DNA from 2 places in the Paenibacillus sp. FSL H7-0690 genome. Region 1 is predicted to be linked to the other one. Evidence: riboswitches for the same ligand, from Rfam matches in the RefSeq annotation. Region 1 holds a riboswitch; the other holds the start of a gene.
What was found. Region 1 has a riboswitch for cyclic di-GMP ahead of MHI32_RS10535 (DUF6612 family protein). Riboswitches for the same ligand answer to the same signal wherever they lie in the genome.

Region 1 (8,252 bases):
GAAGCCTCCAAGGGCAACGCCTTAAAGAATCTGGCTGTGAAGCTGGGAATTCCGCAAGAGGAAGTTCTTTCGATCGGTAATTATTTTAATGATATTTCTATGCTTACATACGCGGGTATGGGCGTTGCGATGGATAATTCTCCGGTTGAGGTCAAAGCGGCAGCGAATGCTGTCACGGGGTCTAACAACGAGCATGGTGTGCGAGATGCGCTGGTTAAATATTGTTTATCTTAATAATGGAAAGCATAAAGCGGACTTGAGTCCGTTCTATGCTTTTTTTGTTGTGAAGGAAATAAAAGAGATACATAAACAGAAATGATTTTATCCATAAATAACCCGCCCTTAGGATTAACTAGAAAGGGCGGGACATAGATTAACTTCCTGCATTAAAGTTTAATTTCCTCGTTCCGGCTAGGATCGCTATATTTATAGATTCCAGGGTTCAGTTCGATTTTTTCGTCGAAAGGGATATCTTTGTAGCTATCAATATTAGTTCCTGTAGATATCATGCCCTTAGGTGTAATTTCAGGCACCACTTCTTTGCCATTAATCCGTAACGTAGTTTGGTTAACGCTTTTGAAGCCAGAAGATTTGGATGTTGATTCGACAATCAAATTTTCGCCCTCAGTATAGTAAGTGAATTCAATTTTTAACCCATCGACATCAAGTGAAGTGAACTGCTTTTCTTCTTTAGGTTTGTTTATAGTGATCCAATTCTTAGTAGTATCACGTTTCTCAATGACAGCATCCTTTAATATAAGTTTCATTGGAACATCGGACCAGTCGTTATACCATTCCGGAGATTCGAATTGAAATAAATGCTGGTAGCTTTCGGAATGATCTCCTTTCAAATTCCAACCCCCAGTGATTGTTTGATCACCTATAACCAACTGAGCGGTATTATAGTGGACAATTCCTTTTTTAAGCGAATCATTTTCATCTATTAGAATTTGGATATCCAAAGGGGTAACCACTAGCTGATCTAAGGTTATGCCGGTCTTTTCTTGAAATTCAGGACTGTTATACAGTTTCTTAGTGTAAATCGCCTCACTTGCTTTTTGTCCATCTGCTTTAAAATCGAACTTCCACGTACCTGAAAATCGTTTCGCTTCTTCAATGTAACTAAAATGAAGACTAGCTTCCTTCCAATCTGATTCAGTTATATTGAAAACCTGTTCAATAAATAAATCCGATCCTTCGTTAGGCATGATGGTTGGAATTGCTTCATTCTTTTGACCACCAGTACTAACTACCAAATGTGGATTACCCCGTCCTAAGTCAGATGGTGATGCAGCGACTTTGTAACGGATAATGGTTTGATTGGAAACATATCGAACGGATTCGATTTGAATGCTTGGATATTGCTTAACTCCAGTATTGATAGTATCCCCTGCTTGATGATTAGATTGTAAGGGAATATTCCGATCACTGTAAAAAATGAGATTCCGTGCTTCAAACCTGTAGTCCTTTTTATCATCCTTTAATGTATCAGGTGTCTCATATACTCCAATGAGTTTCTGGCTTTCAGGATCGTATTCTAAATAACCGTATACCTTTGCCTTGGCACCGGATTCACTAGTCATGATGTTTTCCTCTGTAGCAAATCCAGTATATTTGGATAGATCAGATTTAGTATCAAGTGATAACAGCATTTTCATTTTTTCTCCATCAGTTACAACACCGTTCAAATTCATTGTTACTCCTGAACTGGAAGTTTGAAGATTATACTGTTGACCGATGCCGTTATTTAATGCATTGCTCACACTTCGACCACCAATTTTATCCCAATTAATCGTCATACTAGCGAATACAGGAATGGCTACAAGTAAGAGGCAAGAGAAGACAATACTGATAGGAATAACCTTTTTATTAGACCTAGGAGTATTCTGGGAGGCATGCAGATTTCTTTGACGTGTATAAGCTTCTTGTTTTATGGCAGTCCACATCAAATCATAATCCGGTCGGGGAATATGTTTATCTTTTTCAATATAGAGACTCATTACTATTCAGCTCCTTTAGTTGGGTTCCACCCATTCTATTTAGTATTTTAAGTCCCTTGTTCAGTCTGGATTTTACAGTTCCTTCGGGTATGCTCATAACTTTAGAGATCTCGGGTACAGTCAATTCGTTTATAAAACGAAGGACTACTACCATTCTGATTTTGTCGGGAAGCTGACTGTATAACCCTTGTAATTCTTTTTTAGTTTCCTGTCGATCCAAACGTTTTTCTACAGGGTTTGATTCCTCAGACCTGGATAGTAAATAATTACGTACTTCTTTCATCCACCCCGTCTTACGCCTTTTGATCACACTGTTGCACTCATTCGAAGCAATTCGTAAAATCCAAGCTTTCAAGTTTCTTACCTTCGACTTATCCGCTAAGATAACTTTTACAAATACCTCTTGGGAAATATCCTCCGCATCTGCCTGATTTTTCATTAAGTAGTAACAAAAATAATATACTTGTTCTTTATAGAGCTCGAAAATTTCCCGGTCACTCATTTTGCTGCACCCCCTGTCTTTGCTGTTCTCATTAATAAGACTTATAAGCGTATGTAATCGTTCATTTTTCATTTTGATTGTAGTATTTCTTCTGAGTATCATAGCGAATTCGAATGGAAGATAAGTCGTTTACAGGTAATTATAACCATGATAAAATTAGCGGTGGGACATGCGTCCGTAATCTAATTAAAACTAATTGAATGTCCGCGTTAAAGGTAAAATCATCGAAAGATGATGACACAAAGTCATGGGTCTAAAGCCTTTCGACAGAAGGAAATGATCGCCAGGCCGCCATAGGGATGTCTTATGAAGCATAAAGGATAGCTCTAAGAATATGTAGTCTATTTTGAGCTCTTTTATTATTTCGACCTATACGGCGTTACATTATCGCAAGGGGCCGAAAGGGGAAGTACATGAACAGTTTTTTCAAAACAATAGGTACTAGTTTGGCAGTAGGTGCTTTATTGCTGTCCGGAACGATCGGATGGATGTCTAATCCAGGAGTAGTGTCAGCAGCTACCTCAACAGTAGTAACCGCGGATCAGATGATCAGCAAAGTAACGGCAGCCTCCAAAGCAATAAAGAATTTCCATCTGGATGTGACCAAAAAACAGGATATTCAAAGCGGCGGGGTGCGTATCAGCAACACCAACACTCTGAAGCTGGATATCAACCGTCTGCCGAATTTTGCCGCAGCAGGCACTGTCGCTAGTAGTCTTTTAGAAACATCGTACAGTCTATATGCCAATGACAAGGAGTTTTACTATCTTGTAGACGGAAGTGAACTGATCGATGAATCTGAAGATGAAGGTTACGACGATGACGGGGAGCCAATCGATCCTGATGCACAATATTGGCTTGGACTGGAGAAAACGGAATGGGATGCCTTTTACTCTAAAGGCCAATACGATCCTGTTTCCATGCTTGATTCGGTCAAAAGTTATAAAAAATCCATGAAAGTCAGCACTGCTGGCGCACAAACAGTCTTACAATTCACGGTAACCGATCCGACAGCAGCTAAGGGGATAATCAAACTCTATGACCAGGAGAACCTCTGGGATGGAGAGACAGTTCAACCCAAAAGCGTAACGTGGAAATTATTCGTCAATACTAAGACCTGGCAAACGGAAAAGCTGATAGTCGATCTGAGTTATGTGCTGGTAAGTGATGGAGCCAAAGATACATACACCACGAAAATCGAAGCTAAATATTCCAAAAATAATAAAGGTGCAGCCATTGTAAAACCGGCCGAACTAGAATAATAAGGACGATTCATAACGAGCGAAAAGCGCTGTTCAGCGGAACAGCGCTTTTTGTTGTATCCAACAGCAGTTCTTTATTAGTTGACAAGAATAAATCATTGCTGTAATTTATATGTATGCGCATGTATATAATAATTTATCTAAATATAATTTAATGAAAGTTGGGAAAAAGATGATAGCACTAGACACAGCATTAACTTTTCGCAGAGGGCTGACATTAAAAAACCGAGTGGTTATGGCTCCAATGACCACTCGAATGAGCTTTTATGACGGTGTAGTAACACAAGATGAATTGAAATACTATTCGCTAAGAACGGGCGAAGTAGGTGCGGTCATCACTGCGGCAGCAAATGTACAAGAGGGTGGAAAAGGATGGGAAGGTGAACTTAGTGTTTCCTCCGATGAATTTATTCCTAGCCTCAGCCGATTAGCATCTACTATTAAACGAAATGGAACAAAGGCTATTTTACAGCTATTCCATGCAGGAAGAATGACAGATTCAAAAATATTGCGTGGCGTACAACCCGTTTCCTCCAGCGCCATTGCTGCCGAACGCCCGAATGCAGAAATTCCAAGAGCATTAACAGAAGATGAAATTTTCGGTGTAATTGAGGATTTTAAAAAAGCGACTCAACGTGCTATTCAAGCTGGATTTGACGGGGTAGAAATTCATGGAGCAAACACATATTTAATCCAACAATTCTTCTCTCCACACTCCAACCGTCGTGAAGATCAATGGGGCGGAAGCTTAGAGAAAAGATTTAATTTCATTAACCAATTAGTGGATGCAGTTATTGCTGTCGTTGACAATTCAAAGGTTAAGGATTTTATTGTCGGGTATCGTTTTTCTCCAGAAGAATATGAAGAGCCTGGAATTAAAATCACCGATACCTTTTATCTTATTGATAAATTAGCTGATAAAAAGCTGGATTATCTGCATATTTCATTAGGGGATTTTAAGAAAGTATCTGCATCAGAAGATTTTAAAGAAAAATCAATCCTGCAATATGTGCATGAGAAAATCAATGGCCGAGTACCTTTAATTGGGGTAGGAGATATCCGTACCAAACAGGACGCAGAGGACACGTTGACAAATGCTGAATTAGTAGCAGTAGGACGATCTCTTATCATTGATCCTCATTGGACAAGTAAAGTACTGGAGGGTAAAGAAGATCTCATCAGAAGAGTACTTGCTGATCAAGATAGAGAAGAACTTGTAGTAGAGAATGGTATTCTAGAATTCCTTAAATTAATGATGCCTGATCGTTTACGCTAAACCCAAACCCAGTTTTGAGGTCTAAATCTATAACGTTCCGCGGTAAATTCCGCGGAACGTTATTTTTCTGTAACGACTCTATTCCCTCTTTAAGATTGTTGTCGTATGTTTCAACATTCGATTCATGAGATTTCGCCGCTCTGTTTTTATGTCGGTGTCGCTTCTCTTTAATGCGTCGCGGATGGGGATGATCTCTGTAATTTTCCTGCCGCTTTTTATTCTTCGATCTACACAAGTCGGGATGTAACCTACGTTAGTTATACTCGTGTGTCCTTTTTCATCCTTCTTTATTTTAAGCGTAAGAATGATACCGCTTTGTGTATAAGGAATATTCATTAGTTTAGTAGAAACAAAATTCCCCAATGAGTAAATAACGAATTGTTTTTTTCCACGAAGCGCTAACGGTTGAAGAACATGTGGGTGAGACCCCAGTATGATGTCGGCGCCATTTTTAAAAAAGAGATTGACCAGCTCTTTTTGCCTCTTGTTTGGAGTGTAACGATATTCGCTTCCGAAATGCAGATAAAGCAAGACTAGATCGACTTTCTTTTTTAAATCTCGAATCTCCCGAATGATCTTGGGCGTAGATATCCGGTTAACCAGCCATGGCTTACTCACTGGTACAGGAATTCGGTTGGTTCCTGCTGTGTAGGAGAGGATGCCAATCGTAATTCCTTTGACGTTTTTAATAAGCGTTCTCTTGGATTCTTCTAATGATTTAGCTGTTCCCGTGTGGTCGATTCCATTACGGTCCAGAACTCGTAACGTCCGAACCAGACCCGGGGCACCATAATCCATGCAATGATTGTTGGCCGTTACTAATACGTCGAATCCGGCTTCCTTAAGTGCAGGGGCCAGTTCGTCTGGACATTTGAATATCGGACCGCCTGATCGGGGGCTTTTCCGGCATTCGGGGCCGCTTCCAGCAAAGGTGGTTTCGAGATTGCCAATCGTCAAATCAGCCTGATTCAGATAAGGAGCTACTTTTGCAAACAGGGGGCTGAACGAATAGGTTCCGTCAGGCTGTTTAGCATCCGAAATAATATAACGTTTGACCATTAGATCTCCCACAGCAGCTATTTGTATTTCAGTCATGGATATCCACCTTTTTATTATTTTCATTAGGATATGGCATAAAGTTGTTAGGGGTTATTCTTTCTTTAAGGCGAAGTGCAAACATTTGTGTGGCTTTTTATTTAAAATGTGACCCAACGCATAATCACTTTATTTAGATCGTCTAAATTTAAGGTATTCATTTTTTTCAAACTTTTATAATTTGATTCAAATCCTCTTTTTTGTTTGGCAGCCATAATAAAATAAGGTTGTTGATAAACATTATCAATCAAACATTGGAGGTTAAAGAAATGAGTACACAATTCAAAAAAATCGCCGAGGATACTTACTGGATAGGCAAAATCGATAACCGCCAGGTTCCATTTCACCGCCTGATTCTGGCAAAAGGAACTACCTATAATTCTTATTTATTAAAAACAGGTAAGCCAACTGTCATTGATACCGTAGATATGGAATTCGGACGTGAATATGCCGAGTGTCTGGGTGAAATGATTGATCTTCTAGATATCCATTACATTGTAATTAATCATACAGAGCCTGATCACTCTGGTGGACTGGCAGCTCTCGCTGCCAAGGCTGCAAATGCCACGATCGTATGCACCGAGATTGCTGTTCCCGAATTGCAGGAAATGTACAAGCTTCATAGCCGGAACTTCCTGGTGGTTAAAGACGGAGATAAGCTGGATATTGGCGGGAAAACGCTGCTGTTTAAAGAAACACCGTATCTCCATACCGCAGAAACGATGATCACCTATTGTATCGAAGATCAAATCTTATTTCCTTGTGATATTTTCAGCACGCATGTTGCGGTGGAGAATCTATTCAGCGATGAAGCCGGGTTTGATATTACGGAAGATTTCGAGGGCTATTACGCAGCAATTATTCATCCTCACAGAAGATATGTAAGAACCCTGTTAGAGGCTGTTAAGGATCTTGAGATCCGGATGATCGCTCCTTCCCATGGATTTGTGATCCGGAAGGACATACGTAAATATATCGGGATGTACGCCACATTGAGCCGTGAAACAACGCAAGGAAAAAAGGCAACCATCGTATATACCACCATCAAAAACAGTACCAAGAAGATGGCCAAAATCATACAGGATTGCTTGCAGGAAAATAATATAGAGACAGAGGTCTGGGATGCAGATAAAAGTAGTGCCACTGATATTCTGAACAGCATAACGTCAGCGGACGCGGTCTTTATTGGCAGCTCCACTAAATACGCGGACATGATTGGGAACCTGGAGAACATTCTGAAAGAATTGCACAATATGAATCTGGAAGGTAAACTTGCTGCAGCCTTTGGCTCCTACGGCTGGAGTGGTGAAGCCATTGAAGTCATTCAGGATTATCTGAATGGAACAAACATGACGGTGCAAAGCACATCTGAGGTTATTAAAACCACGGGGATGACACATGTAGAGTTCCCTGTACGAATCAGATTTTCCCCGAAAGAGCCTGAGAAAGTTCAAAAAATTAAAAATGCGGCTGAATTTGTTTCGGATTTGCTGCTGAGTTCATTTTAGGGAGGAGGAACATAGGATGACAAAACATTACGTTATTGTTGGCGGAGGAGTAGCCGCCGTCCATGCCGCCAAAGCCATCCGTGATCAAGACGCAGAATCGGAAATTTCGATCCTCGGGGAGGAAAGTCTACTGCCCTATAACCGGATTAAGCTGACCAAAGGGCTGTTTACCGACCTGCACAGTGAGAAGGTGCTGATTAAAAAGGAAAAATGGTACCGCGATAACCGTATCTCCGTAAAAACCTCGACCCGAATCCGTTCTGTCCACCCGGACCGGCAAATAGTTGTGACAGAAGATGGGCAGAGTGTTTCTTATCATAAGCTTTTATTGTGTATGGGAGCGAAGAATCGTGCACTCTCCCTTGAGGGCTTCGCCCTGAACAATGTTCATACCCTCCGGGATATGAACGACGCGGACAGATTGAAAGAAAACCTGCAGGATGGCAGCCATGTAGCCGTAATCGGTGGGGGAGTGCAGGGAATCGAAACCGCTTGGGCGCTGCATGAAGCTGGATATCAGGTAACGGTGATCGAAGCTTTTCACCGGTTGATGGGCAGACAGCTTGATGAGAAATCCTCACAGCTTCTTAAAGAGAACCTTGAACAAGC
Region 2 (8,252 bases), 1.6 Mb from region 1:
CCGGATCAAAGCTTGCTTACAGCTCCCCGAGGCAGTTTCGTTGTTCGCCACGTCCTTCGTCGGCTCCTGGCGCCTAGGCATCCTCCGTGTGCTCTTATTAGCTTAACCTTGATTTTTCCGCAGGAAAATATCATACGATGACATTCTCTTTGGAATTATCTCACTAATAACATTTACTTGTTTGCACAAGTTGCTAAAAGATGTTCTAAAACGCAAATTCGTTTCGGTATCCAGTTTTCAAGGATCAAGTCTTACTGAGAGCTTAAACTCTCAAAACTGAGCAACGAGTGAGTAACAGGCCTAAACCTGAGTTTTGGAAGCTGAGCTTCCGATTTGAATGTTCTCATTGCAGAGAACGATTCTCCATAGAAAGGAGGTGATCCAGCCGCACCTTCCGATACGGCTACCTTGTTACGACTTCACCCCAATCATCTACCCCACCTTCGGCGGCTGGCTCCCTTGCGGGTTACCCCACCGACTTCGGGTGTTGTAAACTCTCGTGGTGTGACGGGCGGTGTGTACAAGACCCGGGAACGTATTCACCGCGGCATGCTGATCCGCGATTACTAGCAATTCCGACTTCATGCAGGCGAGTTGCAGCCTGCAATCCGAACTGAGACCGGCTTTGATGGGATTGGCTCCACCTCGCGGCTTCGCTTCCCGTTGTACCGGCCATTGTAGTACGTGTGTAGCCCAGGTCATAAGGGGCATGATGATTTGACGTCATCCCCACCTTCCTCCGGTTTGTCACCGGCAGTCACTCTAGAGTGCCCAGCATTACCTGCTGGCAACTAAAGTTAAGGGTTGCGCTCGTTGCGGGACTTAACCCAACATCTCACGACACGAGCTGACGACAACCATGCACCACCTGTCTCCTCTGTCCCGAAGGCCGCCACTATCTCTAGTGGATTCAGAGGGATGTCAAGGCCTGGTAAGGTTCTTCGCGTTGCTTCGAATTAAACCACATACTCCACTGCTTGTGCGGGTCCCCGTCAATTCCTTTGAGTTTCAGTCTTGCGACCGTACTCCCAAGGCGGAGTGCTTACTGTGTTAACTTCGGCACCAAGGGTATCGAAACCCCTAACACCTAGCACTCATCGTTTACGGCGTGGACTACCAGGGTATCTAATCCTGTTTGCTCCCCACGCTTTCGCGCCTCAGCGTCAGTTACAGCCCAGAAAGTCGCCTTCGCCACTGGTGTTCCTCCACATATCTACGCATTTCACCGCTACACGTGGAATTCCACTTTCCTCTTCTGTACTCAAGCCACCCAGTTTCCAGTGCGACCTCAGGTTGAGCCCAAGGTTTAAACACCAGACTTAAATAGCCGCCTGCGCGCGCTTTACGCCCAATAATTCCGGACAACGCTTGCCCCCTACGTATTACCGCGGCTGCTGGCACGTAGTTAGCCGGGGCTTTCTTCTCAGGTACCGTCACTCCGGTAGCAGTTACTCTACCGGACGTTCTTCCTGGCAACAGAGCTTTACGATCCGAAAACCTTCATCACTCACGCGGCGTTGCTCCGTCAGGCTTTCGCCCATTGCGGAAGATTCCCTACTGCTGCCTCCCGTAGGAGTCTGGGCCGTGTCTCAGTCCCAGTGTGGCCGTTCACCCTCTCAGGTCGGCTACGCATCGTCGCCTTGGTGGGCCGTTACCCCACCAACTAGCTAATGCGCCGCAGGCCCATCCCTCAGTGACAGATTGCTCCGTCTTTCATTCTTCTCTCAGGAGAAAAAAGAAATTATCCGGTATTAGCTACCGTTTCCGGTAGTTATCCCAGTCTGAAGGGCAGGTTGCCTACGTGTTACTCACCCGTCCGCCGCTAAGTCACTTTGAAAGCAAGCTTTCAAAGTGACTCCGCTCGACTTGCATGTATTAGGCACGCCGCCAGCGTTCGTCCTGAGCCAGGATCAAACTCTCCAATTAGTATTGAAAAGAGCGATATGCTCATTTTGAAACATCTGACGAGAAAATTAATTCTCTAATTTTGGATTTCACTTACGTGATTTCCTACTCACTCGTTGTTCAGTTTTCAAAGATCAAGTTCTCGTTGGCGCCGTTTAATGTCTCAGCAGCAACTCTTATAATATATCATGTTGTTTTCAGAAATGCAAGCTTTATTTTTCGAAGCTTTTTATCAGCCTCGTCTATATCGCCTGTACGCTGTCTAACAACGCTTACCTATAATACCCCAACTATTAATAGAAAAGCAACCCCTAATATAAAAATAAACAACTAGCTTAATAATTAAGCCAGTTGTTTATTTAATAGAGTTATGTTTCTAGCGACGAACTTAATAGTATTTTGCCGCAGTATATTTGCTTGAGGCTTTAATTAAATCGGTTTTCTTATCACTCTTTGCAAGTCCTGCATCCACTGTAGTATCAATGGTAACCCACTTCCCATTAAGCAACACTTCGTTCCATGCATGATATTGCGTAACGTAGCTTGTATTCCCCATTACCAACTTAGCAGGAACATCTACACTCCGCAGCATTGCGGCAAAAAGAGAAGCGTAATCATAGCAAATCCCTTTTTTAGTAGTCAATGTCTTATCGATGCTTGGAATATAATCAGTAGTTACACTATTAGCAAGAGAGTAATCATATTGTACATTCGCAACTACATAGTTATAGATCGCTTTAACTTTCTCTTCGTCTGTTGTTTTGCCTTGTACTAATTGTTTAGCTTTGACAATCGCTTTATCAGAAGAACTCCATTTCACATTCTGTACGGAGCCCAAATATACGGAATTCGAGTCACTCATGGTTACGTCTACTACTTCGGAATATAATGCTTTGTATTTATTGCCGGTTGTGTTCTCCAGAACAGAAACCTTATAAGTCCCATTTCCTTGTTGCAAAGGGAAGTCCTCAGCTTGTCCAGAAGCATACAAGTTATATGTATAGCTGCTGTTATCTTTGGTGATCATGAGTTTGATTCTTTTATCTTTCGGAATATCATAGTTAATACCAATAACACCTTGAGCCACTTTGGATGTAATCAACCAGCTGGCATCTGCACTTGCAGCTTGAGCTGTACTTACCGGAACTGAAGTCATTAGGACGAATAACGCCACCAGCATAAAATAAACCTTTTTCACGGATAAAACTCCTTTCGGTAGCTGGCTGCCATCCTTTCGGGAAGGCCCTTTAGCTTTGCGTCCCTACCTTTCGATAGGTTTGCCGTTATCGTATAAGCTCTATCTGTTCTAGCTTTACTAGATATAATTGATAGAATCCATTTGAAACAAACAAAAAAAGCCTCTTCATTCGGTAGCTGGCTGCCATCCTTTCGGGAAAAGGCCCTTTAGCTTTGCGTCCCTACCTTTCGGAAGGTTTGCCGTTATCGTGTTTAGCTTTCATAGTATAATACTATCATATTTATAGTTGTGAACAAGACCTAATTTACTAGATTACCCATTATTTTATAAATATCTCCCGGTATTTGTGTTTTCTTGTCATTCACTATTCTCCTTTTGTTAATTTGGCATGAACAATCAGCCGATGCGTTGGATTCACTAGCGGATCACATGTAATCAGAGTAAGAATCTTATCCTTGTCATTCCCGTCAAGAACGGAGACATCACTCGGATCTACAACAGAAATATCGTATACCTCATAGTTAAACACCTGATCACTAGTCTTTACCGTGATAACATCCCCCACAACAACCTCATTCAATCTGTTAAACAAACGCCCCGTAGTTCTAGCCCGATGCGCCGCGATTGCAGCATTCCCGATCTCTCCAAGGGGTGCCGTTTCTTTCATATGGGCTGCAGCATGTTTCATATTAGCTTTTGTAGCCCCTTCTAATACAGGCAGCTTCAAATCAATCTTATCGATTTCAATTAGTGCGATTACTTTGCCACCGACTTCAATCTCCGGTTCAGGCTTTTCTGTCTCTTGGGGTTGGGGCTGTGCCGGGCATCCAGAACCGATTCCTCTGCTAACAGCTGAGTAACTTCAGCATACCTGCTCTTCAGATCTGGCTGGGGAGTACTATCGGCAGTGCTTAGTTCAGCCGTTTCTAATAACTTCTCCTGCTGCCTGTCGTTGTACCATTCGTTAGCTGTCGGATATAACATGATAAGTATCCCAGCCAGTATGAGTAAATAGGAGAATTTACGCAATGTTATTCACCTCCGTATATTGTTTCTATGGTTATATACAAATCAAGCAGAAACAGCTACTTGCCTTTAAGCATAGCAACTCCTTCTGCCTGAAATTAATGTTTAAAATACCCATTTACGACTTCCAAAGAAATTGATGATCACCGTGATAAAGGTAACCAGCACCTTGGAGATCAAGACTTGAATACCTAGTTTGTCTGTCAACAGATGCATTAGCAGCAGTGATATTCCGAGCACTACCAGATTCAGCACGATAAACTTGACCAGCTGCACGCGGTCGAAGCCTTCTTTATTCCCCCGGTTGCGATCACGAAAGGTTACTTTTTTATTCAAAATAAAGCTATTCGCCGTGCCTGCACTATAGGAGATCACCTGCGCCAATGCGTATACCATCCCTAGTGAATTCAACAATGTAAAAATCACAAAATCAATAAGCGTATTGAGCAAACCTACGGCATTAAATTTGAGGAACTGTATGAATGCAGCGCGCAAGTTCTTATCTGACATCATTGTGGTCCTTCCGGCGGTCCAGTTGTTCTTCGTTCTGGTAGCCTTTAGTCTCACTAACAATATATAGCGGTCTATCTTTAGACTCGTCATAAATCCGTCCGATATACTCCCCAATCACACCCAACAGCATCAGAACGATACCGTTAAAGAGCAGATTAACGCCTACAATGGAAGCCCAGCCCGGAACCGTCCAGGAGGTAAAAAATATCTTTTGAAACAAGACGAAAAATAAATAGAGAAAGCTAGAGAATGAAAGGAAGAATCCAATATACGTAGCAATCTTAAGCGGCTTATGTGAAAAAGAGGTGATGCCATCTAACGCAAAACGAATCATTTTCTTCAGCGGATATTTGGTTTCTCCGGCAAAACGTTCTTCCCGTTCATATTCCACCATAGTCTGCTTGAAGCCAACCCAGCTCACCAAACCTCTGACATAGCGGTTCTTTTCTTTAAGTCCCCGCAGGACATCACATACCTTACGGTCAATAAGACGGAAATCGCCTGTATCCGTAGGAATATCCACACTTGTCATACTGCTGAGCAGGCGGTAAAAAAGCTTCGCGGTGACCTTTTTGAACATCGTTTCTCCGTGGCGCTTCAGGCGTTTCGCATATACAACGTCGTAGCCCTCTTTCCACTTCTCGATCATTTGCAAAATGACCTCCGGAGGATCCTGAAGATCAGCGTCAATAACAACAACCGCTTGACCTTCGGCATAGTCCATGCCAGCTGTAATCGCTACCTGATGTCCGAAATTACGCGAGAAGTCAATCAGCTTGACATGCTCGTCTCGTTCACAGATCTCCCGAATCATCTGGGCGGAACGATCACGACTGCCGTCATTGACGAAGACCAGCTCATAAGTATCGCCGCACTCGTCCATTACTTTTTTCAAACGTTCATAAGTATGGCTAATTACTTGCTCCTCATTGAACATGGGTACAATCACACTATATCTGGCTTTCACCTTTATTCCTCCTACAAGCTTTTTGGAGCGTTACATCCATCTACACTTCATAATAACGCTGCATGCATAAACTTATTTTATAGATTTTTATTAAATCCTAGAAAACCCAAGTAGGGAACCAACGCAGCATATCTTTCACGTAATCTCCACTGACCTGCATCCCTGACAGTACCGGGTAGAAAGCGATAAAGAGCAGCAAAGCAACAGCTACATAGACATACTGTACGTAACGGGCCTCAGGGAATTTAGTATCCAGCAACTTCATTATATATACAATACCAAGAATCATAAATGGCACCATAGCAAAATAATGGTAAATAAATGTTTCTCTTGGGACAAGCATCCACGGAACATATTGCGAGAAGAAGGCAATCCAGATCATGTAGAGATTCTTATCTTTACGTTTCAGCGTAATCCACAGTGTTGCCAACATTGCAAAAATACCCGTCCACCAGATAAGAGGATTCCCCATAGTCACTATACTGCTGACCTGACCTTCCGGCAAACCTTCACCACCGCTAAAGAACCAGACCGGTCTCTTCATAAACGGCCATTGCCACCATGAGGAAGCAAAAGGATGTGTAGCTACAAGCTGGCTGTGGTAGTTGTACATATTCTTTTGGGAATCAATCAAACCTTTTATAGTGAAGCCCTCTGCTGATGCAGATAACCCCGGTACAAAAGATAAGCTATAAATAATTACTGGAATAATTACAAAGAACCCGATACAACTAGCCAACGTAATAATAGTCTTTTTCCAAAAAGAATCTACTGCTTCACGACAGGTGCCCAGCAATTCCTTGTCTTTAATCTTCCCCTCTGCCAGCAGGCGTCCGGAGGCTTGGTATTCTCTGTAGCGTTCAAAAAGGGAGATAGCCAGCATAATGGCCAGCCCTGCTCCTCCATAGAGCACAATCCATTTCGAAGCTACGCCGATTCCGAAGAATAAGCCAGACCAGAATAACGGAATTAATGTTTTTCTTAAAGGCTGCTTGTAGAAATTCATTGTGTAATACCGCTGCATAAAATAGAACATCAACATAATGAAGAACACTCCGTATACGTCAATCGTGGAGATTCTTGTCTGTGTGAAATGCATGAAATCCAGCGCAAACAATCCCGCCGCGAGGGCGGCGTATTTGCTTTTCTTAAACAAACGCAGCGCCATTACATATATAAGAGGTAACATGGCAACTCCGAAAAAGGTTCCGATAATACGCCAGCCGAATGGATTGACCCCGAACAGCTCCATACCTATGGCAATTAACAGCTTGCCAAGCGGTGGATGCGTATTCTCGTAAGGCACAATCCCGTGCGTATATTCATAAGCTGTTCGCGCATGATAGATCTCGTCAAAATAAGTACTATTCATAAAGTTAGAATATTCCGGAATGAGCGCCTGCTCGTCAAAGAGATTGGCCGCTGCTCCTCTTTTAGGTACTGCGTTAGCATCTGGTGTCACACCGGCAATAAGAAGGGGGATTCTTTCTACCCCCTGCTCATAAAAGGCCATTTCGTTCAAAGTGAAACCTGGAGAGGTAACTGTTAACTTCACATATCTCGCTGTAACGTTCAGGGGTTGGCTTTTCCAGATGAAGACATTCCCGACATCCTCACTGACATCCATCGGACTGCTCCAGACCTCAGGATTGTCGCTGAATTCCAGCTTGAACTTACCCGTTCCCACGCCACCAAAGATATTGACCCGTTCCAATGGTTTACTCTGCCCCAAATCTACATAGAAGCTTTCACCACTGGCAGCAGGCTCCCATAAGGTCTCTGGAGATTTAGTAGAGCCAAGATTATATAAAGCAAGCGCTGCGTAAACGGCCGTGATAGCTATTATGCATATCCAATCTATACGCTTAAACTTCATCGTTAAATCGCCCTCCCTTCTGATGCGGTTTAATTTGCCCGACAACTCTCAAATCTTCTTCATACTGTTCTTCCGGTGTAATTGGCGCTGGAAGAGGTTTTATTCCCTTGCGGACATACACATCGTATCCGATATTCAGCATATAAAGCAGCAATGCTAGATTAGCTATAGCAGTCACTAATACGATTCCGTCTGCACCCGGGCTAACATCTGCATTCAGGTGGGATAAGGTGTACGCCACATTGATGTATTGCGTTAAGCTGAATCCGAGAAATAGCGATAAAAAGCGGCGGTCCCGACTTTCTATATAAGTAAACAAACAAAGAATAAGAGCAGGGAACATATAACGTTCATGCATTTTGGTGCCAAGCACAAAGACCACTACTATAAGCACCATCCCGATAAAATAGGATTTGGTCAGATCCAAGCGATCCTTTTTAAAGGAATAAAATGCCGCAACAGCTACAGCCACTAAAATAAATATGAAGCCCCATACACGGTATGGAATGCCAAGCCAGGTTAGATCAAGGGATGACCACATCGGATCAGTCAGTGCATACAGATTAAATGCATTCACTGAAGAATACGGATAGGAAGATAACGTACTCTTGTAAAGATCAATAATCCCTACCAGACCTCCGTTATTCCAGAAAAACGGTGCCGCAAGCAATCCGAAGATCCCTAATCCATACAAAGCTCCGAATCCAAGCTGCTTCCAAGCGCGGTGATGATAAAAAGCAAACAACAATACCGGCGTGAATATCAAC

Region 2: another riboswitch for cyclic di-GMP. It lies ahead of MHI32_RS03570 (transglutaminase-like domain-containing protein); the one in region 1 lies ahead of MHI32_RS10535 (DUF6612 family protein).

What each region holds. Positions count from the first base shown of each region.
Region 1 is NZ_CP150281.1:2,427,740-2,435,991, forward strand. It holds gene MHI32_RS10520 (Cof-type HAD-IIB family hydrolase) at 1-234, shown strand, start outside; gene MHI32_RS10525 (DUF4179 domain-containing protein) at 387-2,000, opposite strand; gene MHI32_RS10530 (RNA polymerase sigma factor) at 1,984-2,502, opposite strand; cyclic di-GMP riboswitch class I at 2,707-2,798, shown strand; gene MHI32_RS10535 (DUF6612 family protein) at 2,916-3,764, shown strand; gene MHI32_RS10540 (NADH-dependent flavin oxidoreductase) at 3,937-5,040, shown strand; gene MHI32_RS10545 (CapA family protein) at 5,119-6,135, opposite strand; gene MHI32_RS10550 (FprA family A-type flavoprotein) at 6,405-7,643, shown strand; gene MHI32_RS10555 (FAD-dependent oxidoreductase) at 7,660-8,252, shown strand, end outside.
Region 2 is NZ_CP150281.1:779,924-788,175, reverse strand. It holds rRNA gene MHI32_RS03580 (23S ribosomal RNA) at 1-108, opposite strand, end outside; rRNA gene MHI32_RS03575 (16S ribosomal RNA) at 370-1,926, opposite strand; gene MHI32_RS03570 (transglutaminase-like domain-containing protein) at 2,294-3,103, opposite strand; cyclic di-GMP riboswitch class I at 3,117-3,197, opposite strand; cyclic di-GMP riboswitch class I at 3,272-3,354, opposite strand; gene MHI32_RS03565 (class D sortase) at 3,468-3,830, opposite strand; gene MHI32_RS03560 (hypothetical protein) at 3,860-4,132, opposite strand; gene MHI32_RS03555 (GtrA family protein) at 4,235-4,642, opposite strand; gene MHI32_RS03550 (glycosyltransferase family 2 protein) at 4,629-5,609, opposite strand; gene MHI32_RS03545 (phospholipid carrier-dependent glycosyltransferase) at 5,707-7,485, opposite strand; gene MHI32_RS03540 (glycosyltransferase 87 family protein) at 7,475-8,252, opposite strand, start outside.